Regions from separate parts of the Nonomuraea sp. NPDC050663 genome, predicted to be linked through region 2. Evidence: riboswitches for the same ligand, from Rfam matches in the RefSeq annotation. Region 2 holds a riboswitch; the other holds the start of a gene.
What was found. Region 2 has a riboswitch for cyclic di-AMP ahead of ACIBH1_RS08080 (C40 family peptidase). Riboswitches for the same ligand answer to the same signal wherever they lie in the genome.

Region 1 (7,146 bases), on a different contig from region 2:
GCCGTTCGGCGGCTACATCCGCATGATCGGCATGCTCCCTCCGCGTCCGGGCGACGACCCGAACATGGTGCGCCAGACCTCCACCGGACCCTTCCAAGGCCTGATCGAGCAGGCTCGTGACCTGGCCCAGGAGGAGGTGCGGCCGGGCGACGAGAACCGGGTCTTCTACCGGAAGAAGTGGTGGCAGAAGGTCATCATCATGTCCGGCGGCCCGTTCATGAACATCCTGCTGGCGTTCGTGCTGTTCGGCGTCGTCTACATGGTCATGGGCGTGCAGACGCTCAAGCCGGTCCTCGCCCAGGTGCAGCAGTGCGTGGTCTCGGCGGAGGTCCAGCAGAAGGACCCCAACAGGGCGTGCACGGCGGCCGACCCCAAGACGCCGTCGGCGCAGGCGGGGCTGAAGCCGGGCGACAAGGTCGTCTCCTTCAACGGCACTCCGATCGCCCGCTGGGAGCAGGTCAGGGACGGCATCCGCGCCGCGGGCGCCTCCCAGGTCACCCTCGGCATCGAGCGCGACGGAAAGCTCCAGGACCTGAAGGTCGCGCTGATCGCGCAGGACATGCCCAACGTCGAAGACCCGAAGAAGATCGACAAGGGCGTGGGCTACCTCGGCGTCGTCCCGCAGGTCGTGATCGAGCAGAAGGACTTCCCCTACCTGGTCACCGAGTTCGGCGAGACCGTGGGGCACGTCGGCGAGTCGCTGATCAACCTGCCGCAGCGCATGGTGGGCGTGTGGAACGCCGCCTTCTCGGGCGACGAGCGCGACGCGAACGGCCCGATCGGCGTCGTCGGCATCGGCCGCATCGGCGGCGAGATCGCCACGATGGACATCGCCGTCGAGAACAAGCTGATGGTGTTCGTCAACCTGCTGGCAGGCTTCAACCTGGCCGTGGGCCTGTTCAACCTGATCCCGCTGCTGCCGCTCGACGGCGGCCACATCGCGGGCGGCCTGTGGGAGGGGCTCAAGCGCGGCTTCGCCCGGATCGCCCGGCGCCCCGAGCCCGCTCCCGTCGACGTGGCCAAGGTGCTCCCGCTGACCTACGCCCTGGCCTTCGTCTTCATGTTCATGGCCGGCCTGCTCGTCTACGCCGACCTGGTCAACCCGGTGAAGCTGACCGGCTGACCTACTCGCCCGTGGCCCCGTCGATCCGCTCGCGCAGCAGGTCGGCGTGGCCGTTGTGGCGGGCGTACTCCTCGATCATGTGCACGTAGATCCACCGCACGGAGTACTCCCCTCCCGAACGCGGGTGGACGACCACGTCGTCGAGCGTGACCTTCTCGCCGATGGCGCGGGAGGCGGCGACCTCCTCCCGCCACAGGGCGAAGGCCGACTCGCGAGTGTCGTCGGCGGCCTTCGTGAAGTCGGTCTCGCTCCCGTCGGCGTGCCAGAAGTGGGGCGGCGCGTTCTCGCCGGCGATCACGCGGCGGAACCAGCCGCGCTCCACGTCGGCCATGTGGCGCAGGAGCCCCATGAGCGACAGCGGCGACGGCTCGATGTTCTGCTGCCGCAGTTCCTCGTCGCCGAGCCCTTCGCACTTCCAGGCCAGCGTGTCGCGCTGGTGGTCGAGGAAGGCCTTCAGCGTCTCGTACTCGGGAGCGATGTGTGGGGTCTCAGCGCGTGTCATAGCGTTTGATTATGGACCCGCTGGAGGAGCTCCGCCGCCGGTGCATGGCGATGCCGGAGGCCACGGAACGCGTCAGCCACGGCGAGCCGACCTGGTTCGTGCGCGGCAAGAAGACGTTCGTCATGTACGCCGACCACCACCACGACGACCGGCTGGCCTTCTGGTGCGCGGCACCGCCGGGAGTGCAGGAGGAACTGATCGCCGAGGATCCCGAGCACTACTTCCGCCCGCCGTACGTCGGGCACCGCGGCTGGCTGGGCGTCTACCTCGATGTGGAGGTCGACTGGAAGGAGGTCGGCGAGATCGTCGCCGACGCCTACCGCTGCGTGGCGCCCAAGACGCTCGTGGCGAGGATGAACGCCGACCGCCCGGAGGCGTGAGTCAGGCGCGGGCGCGCACGGCCAGGATGTTGGGCACGGCGTGCTCGCGCGGCTCGTGGACGCTCTCGATCGTCAGTCCCGAGGCGATGAAGGCGTTGAGGAAGTCCGACAGCGGCAGGTGGTTCATCCCGACGCGGTCGCGCACACCCTGGGCGTTCCACCACGGAGCTCGCTCGTGCCAGCCCCGCTGCCGGTAGGTGTGGTGGACGACCACCCCGTCCTCCATCACCTGCACGTGCGGCCCGTTGAAGCAGGGATGCACGCCGTAGAAGACGAAGACCCCACCGGGGCTGAGCACCCTGGCGGCCTCGCGCAGCATGGCGGGGAAGTCGGGCAGGTCGGTGGAGGTCCACAACGACACCACGGCGGGCAGGCTCGAATCGCGCAGCGGCAGGCGCCCCGCGTCGGCCTGGAGCAGCGGGCCCCCGGTCCTGGTCCTGGCCAGGCGCAACTGGTCGGCCGACCGGTCGAGGCCGAGCGGGATGCGTTCGGTGTCGCGGATGACCTCGAAGTACTGCCCCGTGCCGCATCCCAGGTCGAGGCAGAGCCCTTCTCCCGGGCCCAGGATCTCGGCGAGCGGCGCGTAGTTCATGCGGTAGAAGGAGGAGTTCCAGGTGTCGTACCAGTCGGCCAAGCCGTCATAACGAGCCTTCATGGGACCAGCTTCACCCACGGAACGGGACAAGGAGCACCCCACCCAGGCGTCCGCGCCAGATACCTGGGTGGGGCACGGCTGTTCAGAGCATCGAGATGTGCACGTGGTCGTAGTGGTTGGCGGTGATGCCGCCCCGGTCGGACATGGCACGCCACCCGCTGCCCTGGTTGATCCGCTGCTTCCAGATCACGTATTTCACGCCGAGCTTGTCCATGTTCTTCACGGCCCAGGCGGCCACCTGGTCGCCGAGCGTGTTGCCCGCCGCGCTCGGCATGGCGCCGCCGGAGCTCATCATGAAGTCGCACGCCCTGCCGAGCGGGTGTTCGCCGCTGTTGTCGACGCGGTAGCAGCCGACGGAGAACTGCAGGGCGAAGTTCTTCTGGACCTCCGCGCGCATCAGGCGGGTGCGCGGGGTGATGTTGTCGGAGCCGCTCGGCAGTTCGGGGGCGAAGCTGCCGTCGGAGCGGCGGCCGGTGCCGTACGGCACGAGGTCTTCGAGCTTGTCCTTGATCTCGCCGATCAGCTTCTCGGCCTCCTTGCGCTGGCTCGCCAGCTCGGAGGTCTCGGTCTTGATCTGCGCGGCAAGGGCGGTCGCCTGCTCGGCGGCCTGCTGCTTGGCGTCGCGGCCGGCCTTGACGCCGGCGATGGCGGCCTTCTGCTCCTCGGTGATCTCGTTGAGCACGGCGGCGCCGGCGCTGGAGTCGGGGGTGAGGAAGGGGGTCACGCCGGGGTTGCCCTGGTAGTGGAGCTGGGCGATCTGGCTGATGAGCTTGTGCGCGTCGGCGAGCTGGGCCTCGGCCTGGACGAGCCGGTCTCTGGCGGCCTTCTCGTCCTTCTGCGCCTTGGCCAGGGAGACCCGCTTGGCGTTGTAGGCCTCGAGGAGCTTGTCGATCTTCTTGTCGAGGCTCGTCAGCTCGGCCCGGAGCTTGGACTCGCTCGGCTTGGGATCGGCCGCGGCGGGGGAGCCGCCGACGGTGAGCGCCACCGCGGTGCAAACCACCGCGGTCAGCATTGCGGACTTGGCCGCCAAGAGCCTTCCTCTCCTCCTGCCGACCGGGTTAGCTGACGGGTTCGGGCGCGGAGAGCTGCCCTACCACCGAAGTGGATTCACCCCAGGTGCGATGGGTCCCCGGTTCCCGGGCGACGCGCCCGGGATTAGGCGTGCGACGGCTGTGACAGCCGGTGCGAGAGGGATACTAACGGTAAAACGGAGGTAACGCGACTCCAAGCCGAGACCGCTTAGAGATCTACCTGAGACCTCAGAAGATCGGCGGCCATCTCCGGGGGCACGTCGTTGACGAAGGCGCCCATCGCCGACTCCGATCCGGCCAGGTACTTCAGCTTGCCGGGCGCGCGCCGGATGCTGAACAGCTCCAGATGAAGATAGGCCAGGTCACGGCCCTGACGGACCGGCGCCTGGTGCCAGGCGGAGATGTACGGCATGCGCACGTCGAAGAGCCCGTCGAAGGCGCGCAGCACGCTGGTGTAGAGCGGCGCGAAGGCGGCACGCTCCTCCTGCGTGAGCGCGGGCAGGTCGGGCACCTGGCGGTGCGGGTAGATGTGCACCTCGAACGGCCAGCGCGCGGCGTGCGGCACGAACGCCGTCCACAGCTCGTTGGCCGCCACGACCCGCGGTCCTGCACGCTCGGCGCGCAGGACGTCGGCGAAGAGCGTGGGGGTCTTGGCGGCCGCCGCCAGGTGGCGCCGGGTGCGCGGGGTCACGTACGGGTAGCCGTAGATCTGCCCGTGGGGGTGGGGGAGCGTGATGCCGATCTCCTCGCCCCGGTTCTCGAAGCAGAAGACCTGCTCCACGCCCTCGATGCCGGACAGCTCCGCCGTACGGTCGGCCCAGGCCTCCATGACCAGCCCCACCTGCTCGTCGGAGAGCTGGGAGAAGCTGGAGTCGTGGTCGGAGGTGAAGCAGACGACCTCGCAGCGGCCCACGCCGGCCCTGGAGCCCTCGGGATAAGTGCCCAGATTGGTGGAGAACGACGGGAAGCGGTTCTCGAACACGACGACGTCGTAGTCGGAGGCGGGGATCTCCGACGCGCGGCCCTCGGTCGACGGGCACAGGGGGCACTCGTCGGCGGGAGGCAGGAACGTGCGGGTCTGCCGGTGGCTCGCGATGGCCACCCATTCCTCGGTCAGCGGGTCGAAGCGCAGCTCCGAGGCGAGAGGCCGCGGGTCGAGCGGACGGTGGTCCACGGCGCTTCTGTCGGCGTCGTCGCGACGGTCGAAGTAGATCAGCTCCCTGCCGTCGGCCAGGTGCGTGATGGTGCGCTTCACTTCGTGTCCTCCGCGATCAGTAGTTCCCCGGCGCGCTCCGCCAGTTCCATGCGCGCCTGTTCGTCCAGGCCGGCGTCGGTGATGACGACGTCGGCGCGAGACAGCTCGGCGATCGTGCTGATGCCGACCGTCTGCCACTTGGTGTGGTCGGCGGGCACCACCAGGCGGGCGGCGCACGCCACCAGTGCCCGGTCGGTCTCGGCCTCCAGCAGGTTGGGGGTGGTGAATCCGGCGCGCAGGCTCATGCCGTGCACGCCCAGGAAGACCGTGTCGACGTGCAGGCTGCTGATCGCGGCCACGGCCACGGGGCCGACGAGCGCGTCGGAGGGCGTGCGCACGCCGCCGGTCAGCACCACCGTGCGGTCGTCGCGCTGGTTGCGGTGGAAGACCTCGGCCACGGGGATCGAGTTCGTGATCACGGTGAGCTCCGGCACGTCGACCAGGTGGTGGGCCAGCGCCCAGATGGTGGTGCCCGCCGACAGGGCGATCGCGGTGCCGGGGCGGACGAGCTGGGCCGCGCGGCGGGCGATCGCCTCCTTCTCGGCCTGCTGGCGGCTGGTCTTGGCGGCGAAGCCCGGCTCCTCGGTGGAGCCCGGGCCGCTGATCGTGGCTCCGCCGTGGACCTTCTCCAGGAGCCCGCGTTCGGCGAGCACCTCCAGGTCGCGGCGGATGGTCATGTCGGAGACGCCCAGGTCGCGAACCAGCTCGGAGACCCTGACCGCGCCGTGCCGCCGGACCCGCTCCAGGATCGTCTGCTGGCGCTGCTGTGCGAGCATCGGGCCTCCTTCCAACACATTCCACCAAATTATGACACGCCTGTGTTGAAGTGTGAGCGGTTGACCGGGCCGGGATCCCGCGAGACGTTGTGACCTACACCACATCCTCCTGGAGGTGCCATGGCCAAGCGAGCACGCAAGAGCAGGGCACGCAAGAAGAAGAAGGCGAACCACGGCAAGCGCCCAGCCTCGCGCTAGCCGTACGGCTCGCGGGTGTCAGGGGGTGCGCCAGGCACCCACGAGCCGCGCCATCTGCTCGGCGTAGAACTCGCCGAACTCCTCGCGCCCCATTCCGGTGACCGCCTGCGCGAGCTGGGGGAAGACGACCCCCGCCGCCGACATGGCGAACATCGCGATCATCGCCGCACCCGGATCCACGTCGCCCGGCAGCTCGCCCGCCTCCTGCCGCTGCCGCAGCTCGGCCACGTTGCGCCGCATCTCCTCGACGAACGCCGGGTCGGGCGGCGCCTCTCCCAGGCCCTCCCAGACCATCAGGCGGCCGAAGTCGGGGTTGGCCGCGTTGGCCCGCACGTAGGAGGCGATGAGCGTGCCGAGGTCCTGGTCCGGCTCGGCGAAGGCGCTCTCGTGCCCACGCCACTGGGCCACGACGTGCTGGTAGAGGCCCTCCTTGCCGCCGAAGTAGTAGGAGATCAGCTGCTTGTTGATGCCCGCGCGGGCGGCGATCTCGCTGACCCGTGCCCCGGCGTAGCCCTTGGCTCCGAACTCCTCGACGGCGGCTTCGAGGATGCGGGCCTTGGTGCGCTCGGCGTCGCGCTGCTTGTCCTGGGGCGCTCTTCTCATGCGCCGCAGCTTATCAACCATCCGGATGGTTGACAGAATTATCCGAATGGATGATAGTCGGTGGCATGAGAACTCACATCGCCGTGATCGGCGGCGGAATCGGCGGGCTCTGCCTGGCGCAGGGGCTGCACGGCAAGGGCGTCGACGTCGCGGTCTTCGAGCGGGACCGCACACCGTCCGACCGGCTCCAGGGCTACCGGGTGCACATCGACCCGCAGGGCGCGCGGGCGCTGCGCGAGTGCCTGCCCGAGCCGCTGTGGCGGACGTTCCTGGCCACGACCGGCCAGGGCGGGCAGGACTTCGGATTCCTCACCGAGCGACTCGGCGAGTTGCTGGTCGTCGAGACGCCCCCCGACGCCGAGCACTACTCCGTCAGTCGCATCACGCTCCGGCAGGTCCTCCTGTCGGGCCTGGAGGAGATCGTGCACTTCGGCAAGATGTACGAGCGCTACGAGCGCAACCCCGACGGCACCACGACGCTGCACTTCGCCGACGGCAGCACCTGCGTGGCCGACATCGTGGTCGGCGCCGACGGCGGCACCTCGCGGGTCCGGCGGCAGTACCTCCCGCACGCCGAGCGCATCGACACCGGGATCACGACCGTGGCGGGCAAGTTCCCGCTG
Region 2 (7,146 bases):
TAGACGAGCACGCCCGGCAGCCTGGAGACCAGGCCGTGCACGAACGACTGGATGCCGCCCGGCCGGGGCGGGAAGTCGTTGGTGACGACCAGGACCCGCGTCACGGCTCTGGGAGCCGGTTCACCAGGGCCCAGGCGCGGGCCATCGCGATGCGCTGGGGGGCGGTGGGATGCGAGGCGTAGAGCACGTACTCCAGCGCATCCGGCGACAGGTCGGCGATGTTGGTGATCGCCAGGCGCTTCTGCATGGCGATGAAGGTGGCGGGGTCGCGGGTCAGGTCGAGTGCGTTGAGGTCGGCCCTGGCCTCGATGTGGCGGCTGACGACGTTCTGGGCGGGGCCGGACAGCACGGTGGCCAGGCTCATCAGGCCCATCACCACGCCCACGGCCCTCGGGTCGGCGATCGACGACACCCCCGCGCGCCGCCGTACGAGCGGGAAGAGCAGGAACAGCAGACCCGCGCCGAACGCGGCGCCCAGCCCGCCGATCAGCGTGCCGTGCAGCACATCGTTGGTCTTGGCGTGCCCCAGCTCGTGGGCGACCACCAGTTCGACCTCGTCCTCGGGGGCCTTGAGCAGCGTGTCGTAGACGACGATGCGGCGCGTGGCGCCGAAGCCGGAGACGTAGGCGTTCAGGGCGGTGGTGCGGCGTGAGGCGTCGGCGATGAGCACGTCCTCGACCGGCACGCCGTCGCGCTGGGCCATGGCGAGCAGGTCGGTCCTGAGCTTGCTCGGCGGCATCGAGCGGAAGTCGTTGAAGAGCGGCTCGAAGACCAGCGGGTAGACGAAGGAGGCGAGCAGCGTGAAGGCGAACGCCCCGGCGGCGGCCGGAATCCACCACCGCTTCAGGCGTCTGGCCAGAGCCACCAGGACGACGATCATGATGCCGAGCATCACGACGCGCACCGCGATGTTCTTCAGCCGGTCGGCGCTCCAGGAGGCCCAGTTCTGCGTGGACAGGCCGAAGTCGCGCAGCTGGACTTCGTACCACATGCCCAGGGGCCAGCGCAGGACCTCGACGATCGCGGTGAGCACCAGGACGGCCAGCAGCACCTGGAGCCACCAGGGGCCCTTCAGGCGGGCCAGGGCCCCGCGGCCGAAGGGCGTGGCGACGAGGATCCCGGCGAACAGGATCGTCAGGCCCAGGGAGAGGTAGGAGGGCGTGCTGACGGCCGCGTCGAAGGCCTGGGAGCGGGCGATCTCGGCGGCGGTGAAGTCGCGGGCGGGGTCGGGCTGCACGGTCAGCGGCAGGAGCTGCCAGGGCGTGGTGAAGCCGACGACCGCCACGATCGCCGCGCCCAGCACGGCCAGCGCGATGCCCGCCTCCCTCCGCAGCCCTGGCCGCGTGTTGCCCGCGCCGGACAGGCCGGTGCCGTCTGGCGCCGCCTCGCCCGCCTCGGGCCCGGCGTCCTGCCGCTCGCTCATCCCGCTCCCCCTTCGAGCTGCTCGCGCAGATAAGCGCGCCATCGGGTGGTGAAGTCGCCGAAGGGCGACAAATCCGCGTCACCCTCCAGGGCATCACGGTAGAGCCTCACCAGCCGTTCCTCGCCGAACTCGGCCGCGATCATGCGGCAGGCGAGCCACGACTCCTGGTAGGCCTGCGCCAGCCGGGTCCCGCCGGGGGCGAACGCCTCCGGGCCGGGCAGCCTGTGCGGCACGTGCCCCGCGCGCACCTCCGCCGCCAGCTCGGCGGCGGCGACGGGCACGGGCAGCCCCGCGTCGCGGTAGGCGACGTAGTCGGCCAGGCCTTCCCGCAGCCACAGCGGCGCCCGGCCGGTGCCCGCGGCCACGTGGGTGAGCTCGTGGGCCAGCACCACGTCGCGGCCCGTCGGGGAGAGCGTGGCGAAGGTGGAGGGGACGACGATGACCCTGCCCCGGTCGGCCAGCGCGGCGAGCCCGTCGACGGCGCCGGTGCGGGCCAGCGCCGCGGCCCCGGCGTCGGAGGCGGGGACGACGATCAGGGGGCGCACCGGCGTCCCGAGAACCGCTCCGACCCTGACCGCCGCCCGGTCGGCCCTGCGGGCCAGATCGCCGAGCATGCCGTACGGCACGCTCCGGCCGATCACGGTGGAGCGCTCGCCCCTGGCGAAGACGGCGTCGGGGAAGTAGAGGGACAGACCCGTGGGCGCCGCGGCCGTCGCGGTCACGGTGAGGAGCGCGAGCGCTGCTGCTCTGCGGCTCACCTGGACGGACACCCTCGCAAGGGTATCCGGGCGGCGGCCGGACAGCGCGAAGGCCCCGGCCTGGGTAGGGCCGGGGCCTTCGTGCGCGGGGTCAGCCGCCCGGACGCACCGCGCCCGCGAACGACCGCTTACGCCAGCCGTCCACCTTCTCGATGCGCACGGTCTTGCCCGTGCTGGGCGAGTGGATCATCCTGCCGTTGCCGACATACATGCCCACGTGCCCGCGACCGCTGAAGAACATCAGGTCGCCGGGGCGCAGGTTGCGCCACGACACCTTCGTGCGGATGCGCGCGTACTGGCTGTGCGTCACGCGGGGGATCTTCACCCCGGCCTTCCTCCAGGAGAACTGGACGAGGCCGGAGCAATCGAACGAGCCGGGACCGGTGCCGCCGTAGCGGTACGGGTCACCCAGCTGGGCCTTGGCGGTGGCGACGGCCTTGGAGGCCCTCACCTTCTGCCTGGCGGCCCTGGCCGCACGCGCGCTCATCGTGACCTTGGCGGTCTTGGCGGTGGTGACGGCCTGGGTGCCTGCCGGCACTGCCTGCACCTGAACCGGCCGCGTGGAGGCGGCGGCGGGAGCGGTGTGGGTGACGGCCAGTCCTGTGGTCAGGACGACTCCACCCATGGCAAGGCACGACAGACGGGGGATTCGACGGGTAGACAGTGTGTCTCCTTGGGACTTCCACGAACGCCTACCGGGTTAGCTGACGGATTCGGGCGTGGAAGTCGCCCTACGGCACGGTGACGCGCCGACTCACCCCAGTACCTTGGGTCCCCGGTTCCGCGCCTCCTGGCTGCGCGGATTCGGCAAGCGGATCTCTATCTGTCCAGATCGGCGGCATTGGGGCGGCCGATGCGTGAAATGCGACGACATGGCTTGAGCGCCGCGAGGCCAGAAGGTACTCGGGTCGTGAGGGCAGGGCAAAGCGAACGTAAAGAGTCAGAATTTCGACGCCTAACAGTCAGGGCGTCAACTCCTGATAAATCCGTGGAACGTTACCAAGATGTGAGCCTCGTCACAGTCGCCTCCTCACAGCGACGGTCAAGTCACTCCTGTCACATATGTCACACCAGTTCGTAGATCGCGTAGCCGAAGCCGTCGAGCCGCGCCCCCTCCGCGCCCGATCCGAAGATCAGCCGCCCCTGAGGCGGATCGATCGGCGCGGCGGCGGGAGCGGCCCCCGGATTGACGGCGATCAGGAACCTGCCCCGGCGGTAGACGAGCGGGTATCCGGCGTGCAGCACCTCGACCTCTCCCGAGGTGCCCAGCTCCGGGTTGGCGCGTCGCAGGGCGATCAGGTCGCGCACGGTGTGCAGCAGCGAGCCCGGGTCGGCGCGCTGGTCGGCCACGTTGGGGCGGTCGGGCGAGGGGTCGGCGGGCAGGTAGGTGACGGCCGGGTCGGCCTTGTCCCACTGCATCGGGGTGCGCGAGCCCGCCCGGTTGTAGTCGGGGGTGATCTGGCTGCCCTCGAGGTCCGGCAGGCCGGGCACGTAGCGCATGCCGATCTCGTCGCCGTAGTAGATCGCCGGCAGCGTCGGCCAGGTCAGCAGGAAGGTGTAGGCGGCGCGCAGCTGCTCCGCCGTGCGGGCGCCGCTGGCCAGGCGCGGCCAGTCGTGGTTGGAGGTCGGCAGCGAGATGTGCCCGCTGCCCCCGATGACCTCGACGGCCTCGCGCCACTCCGCCAGGAAGTCCTCGGGCGAGCCGAGACCGGCCGCGTCGAAGAAGCACGACTCGACCTTCGCCCAGCGGGTCTTGACGGCGCCGTTGTCCCAGAGCGAGCGGAAGGCCATGCCGGAGAAGTGCAGGAAGAAGTCGGCGTGGAAGCCGCCGGGCACGGCGACCTTGGGGTCGCTCCACTCGCTGAGCAGGACCGCCTCCGGGTGCCGCCGGTCGATCCAGCCCCGCAGCTCGCGCCAGAGCTTGGCGGTCTCGACGCGGTCGGGGTCGTCCTTGACCAGCGAGGCGGCCATGTCCACCCGGAAGCCCGACACGCCGAGGTCGATCCAGTGGGTCATGATGTCGCGCAGTTCCTGCCGGTTGCGCCTGGGGCCCTCGGCGTCGACCGGCTGCCGCCAGGGCTCGGCGGGGTCGGTGCGGGCGTAGCCGAAGTTCAGCGCGGGCTGGAAGGAGAAGAAGTTGGGCAGGTAGGAGCCGGGACGGCTGCCGGGCGAGGGCACGAATCCGGCGACCTGGCTCTCCGACCAGATGTAGCGGTCGTCCGTGGGGTCGTCCGCGGCGGCGCGGAACCACGCGTGCTGGTCGGAGGTGTGCCCGGCGACGAGGTCGAGCAGGACGCGGATGCCCTTGCTCCTGGCGGACTCGACGAGCCTGACCATGTCGTCCTGCGTGCCGTACCTGCGGTCGACGATGCGGTAGTCGCGCACGTCGTAGCCCGCGTCGCCCATCGGGGAGTCGAAGCAGGGGTTGAGCCAGACGGCGTCGACGCCGAGCCAGGCGAGGTACTCCAGGCGGGATTCCAGGCCCGCCAGGTCGCCGATGCCATCGCCGTTGCCGTCGGCGAAGCTCTGGGGGTAGATCTGGTACAGCACTGCGTCACGCAGCCAGTCGGTCATGGGTGGCCTCGCGATCAAAGGGGGACATATCCCGCCAGCATCCCCCGACGAGGCCCGCTGTAACCGGTCGGCCGAGGGGATGTCGATCGTGCGGGCCCGCTACGGCCGTACGGCTCCGACGAGCGGTCTGCCGTAGTCGGACAGGGACACGACCTTGACCACGTCACCGGTCTGCGGCGCGTGGACGATCTTCCCGTCGCCCGCGTAGAGGCTGACGTGGCCGAGTCCCTCGCTGAAGATGAGGTCGCCGGGCTGCAGGGAGTTCAGGTCGACCATGCGGTTGTTGGTCTTGCCCCAGTTCCACTGGTCCCAGGTGGTGCGGGGCAGGTCGACGCCGCCCTGGCGCCAGGAGGCCTGGGTGAGCCCCGAGCAGTCGTAGCCGCCCGGGCCGGTGCCGCCGAACTGGTAGGGCTTGCCGACCTGGGCGTAGGCGAAGGACAGGGCGGCGGCGGCGTTGCCGGTGGCGGGGCCGGTGTACTTGATGCCGGCGCTGTTGGGGTCGCCGACCCGGTAGGCGCCGAGCCGCACGAGCAGGGCCTTCTGCTGCTTGATGAGCTTGAGCACCTCGGCGCGCTCGGCGGCGGTGCTGTCACGGTGCTTGTCGGCCTCGGCGAGGGCGGCCTGGGCCGCGTCACGCTTGGCCTTGAGCCCGCGGTTCTCCGCGTCGAACTGCTGCAGGCGCTGGGCGCGCTCGCCGGTGATCTGGCTGGACAAGGCCATGCCGTTGAGCAGGAGCGTGGGGTCGTCGCCGCCCATCATGGCGGGCCAGGAGACGACCGTGGTGCCCATCCGGTAGGTGTCGGCGGCCATCTGGGTGACCTGGCCGCGCAGCCCGGCGACGGTGGCCAGCTTCTCCTTGTAGGTGCCGTTGAGCTTGGTGTAGCGGCCGCGGGCCGTACGGTACTCCTCAGCGGCCTTGTTGTAGCGGTCCACGACCTTGTCGGCCTTGTCGTTCAGCTTCTCCAGGCGGGCCTTGGCCTGTTTGATCGTGGGTCTGGGATCGGCCATGGCCCCACCGGGATGCATCAGCAACACCCCCGCCGCCAACGCGGCGGCCAGCGGCACCCGGCCCAACCTCACAGCTTCGCCTCCCAGTGATCACGCCTGGGGCGAAATAGTACAGAAGTGGCGGATGGGAAAACCCACCTTCGCCCGATTTGTAACCTAAGCCCGTCCGAGCCTGCGCAGCAGCAATGCCGACGAAACGGGTCTGGCTGACATTTTCCGCACCGAATCGGCCACCTCGCGGTCGGAGGAGACCACGGCCACGGCCCGGCCGGCCGGTTCGGCCCGCACGAGCTGGCGGATCATGTCGTCGGCGATCTGGCCGGGCGGGCTGAAGATCACCCGGACGCCGCGCGGCGCGTTGACCGCGACGTGCGAGTTGAGCTCGGCGCCGTCGAAGACCACGGTGACCTCGATGCGCGTCTGCGCGACCAGGCCGGCCAGCGCCGTCATCAGGCGGGCCCGCTGGTCGGCCAGGGTGAGGGTGCCGTAGCCGGTCTTGGTGACGTTGTAGCCGTCGATGATCAGGTGCACCTGGGGCAGGGCGAGGATCTGGTCGAGCAGCTGCGGGTCGTCGTCGGCCAGGGCACGCGCGGGCACGCGCACGCCACCGCCCTCGGCGCTCGCGCCGACCACGGAGTCGGCGGGCCGGTGGATGGTCGTGGGCAGCGCCAGCTCCCTGCGCAGGCCGGCCGAGGCGTCCTGCAGCGCGTCGAGCAGCACGCGGATGCGGGCGTCCTCGATGCTGCGGCCCTCGCGCGCGGCCCGGCGCGAGGCCTCCAGCTGCCTCTCGACGTCGGCCAGGCGCTCCTTGAGACGGCGCACCTCGGCCTCCAGCGCGCCGGAGGCGGCCGCCTTCGACTCCAGGGCGGCGTGCGCCTCGTGGTCGAGCTCGGCGGCGCGGTGGTCGGCCGCCTTGGCGCGCCCGCGCGCGTCGTGGAGCTTGCGCCGCAGGTCGGCGTTCTCGGCGCGGGCGGCCTTGAGCTGCTCGCGCACCCGCTCGATCTCCTCCTTGGAGGCGGCCTTCTGCGCCGCCAGCTGCTCGCGCAGGCGCGTGACGGTCTGCTCCTGCGCGCTGCCCTCGGCGGCGGCGGCCACCTGCTCCAGGTCGGCGCGGGCGGCCTCGACCATGTCGGGCCAGCCGGGCGGGCGCATGAGGTAGGCGGCAGCGGCGACCACGACCGGGTCGGCGGCGGGCGGCACGGTGCCCTCGGCGAGGCTGGCGGCCAGCTCGGGCCAGCCCTTCTCGACCGCCTCCGCGACCGCCTCGCGGAACTCCTTGTCGTTCTCGAGCTGCGCGGCGATGGGAGCGCTGCCCAGCTTGGCGCGCTTGCGCGGGTCGAACTTCGCGATGTTGCGCAGGGGCGGCGGGACGAGCGCAGAGGG

Region 1: another riboswitch for cyclic di-AMP. It lies ahead of ACIBH1_RS13295 (coiled-coil domain-containing protein); the one in region 2 lies ahead of ACIBH1_RS08080 (C40 family peptidase).

Annotation. Positions count from the first base shown of each region.
Region 1 covers NZ_JBITGL010000004.1:16,648-23,793, reverse strand. Annotated here, with positions in the region: gene ACIBH1_RS13315 (M50 family metallopeptidase) at 1-1,123, shown strand, start outside; gene ACIBH1_RS13310 (DinB family protein) at 1,125-1,625, opposite strand; gene ACIBH1_RS13305 (MmcQ/YjbR family DNA-binding protein) at 1,637-2,005, shown strand; gene ACIBH1_RS13300 (class I SAM-dependent methyltransferase) at 2,007-2,660, opposite strand; gene ACIBH1_RS13295 (coiled-coil domain-containing protein) at 2,743-3,690, opposite strand; cyclic di-AMP (ydaO/yuaA leader) riboswitch at 3,694-3,832, opposite strand; gene galT (galactose-1-phosphate uridylyltransferase) at 3,900-4,946, opposite strand; gene ACIBH1_RS13285 (DeoR/GlpR family DNA-binding transcription regulator) at 4,943-5,722, opposite strand; gene ACIBH1_RS13280 (50S ribosomal protein bL37) at 5,843-5,920, shown strand; gene ACIBH1_RS13275 (TetR/AcrR family transcriptional regulator) at 5,939-6,523, opposite strand; gene ACIBH1_RS13270 (FAD-dependent oxidoreductase) at 6,589-7,146, shown strand, end outside.
Region 2 covers NZ_JBITGL010000002.1:713,653-720,798, reverse strand. Annotated here, with positions in the region: gene ACIBH1_RS08095 (glycosyltransferase family 4 protein) at 1-104, opposite strand, end outside; gene ACIBH1_RS08090 (M48 family metallopeptidase) at 101-1,423, opposite strand; gene ACIBH1_RS08085 (hypothetical protein) at 1,420-2,193, opposite strand; gene ACIBH1_RS08080 (C40 family peptidase) at 2,273-2,806, opposite strand; cyclic di-AMP (ydaO/yuaA leader) riboswitch at 2,856-3,001, opposite strand; gene ACIBH1_RS08075 (alpha-amylase family glycosyl hydrolase) at 3,247-4,755, opposite strand; gene ACIBH1_RS08070 (NlpC/P60 family protein) at 4,855-5,835, opposite strand; gene ACIBH1_RS08065 (NYN domain-containing protein) at 5,920-7,146, opposite strand, start outside.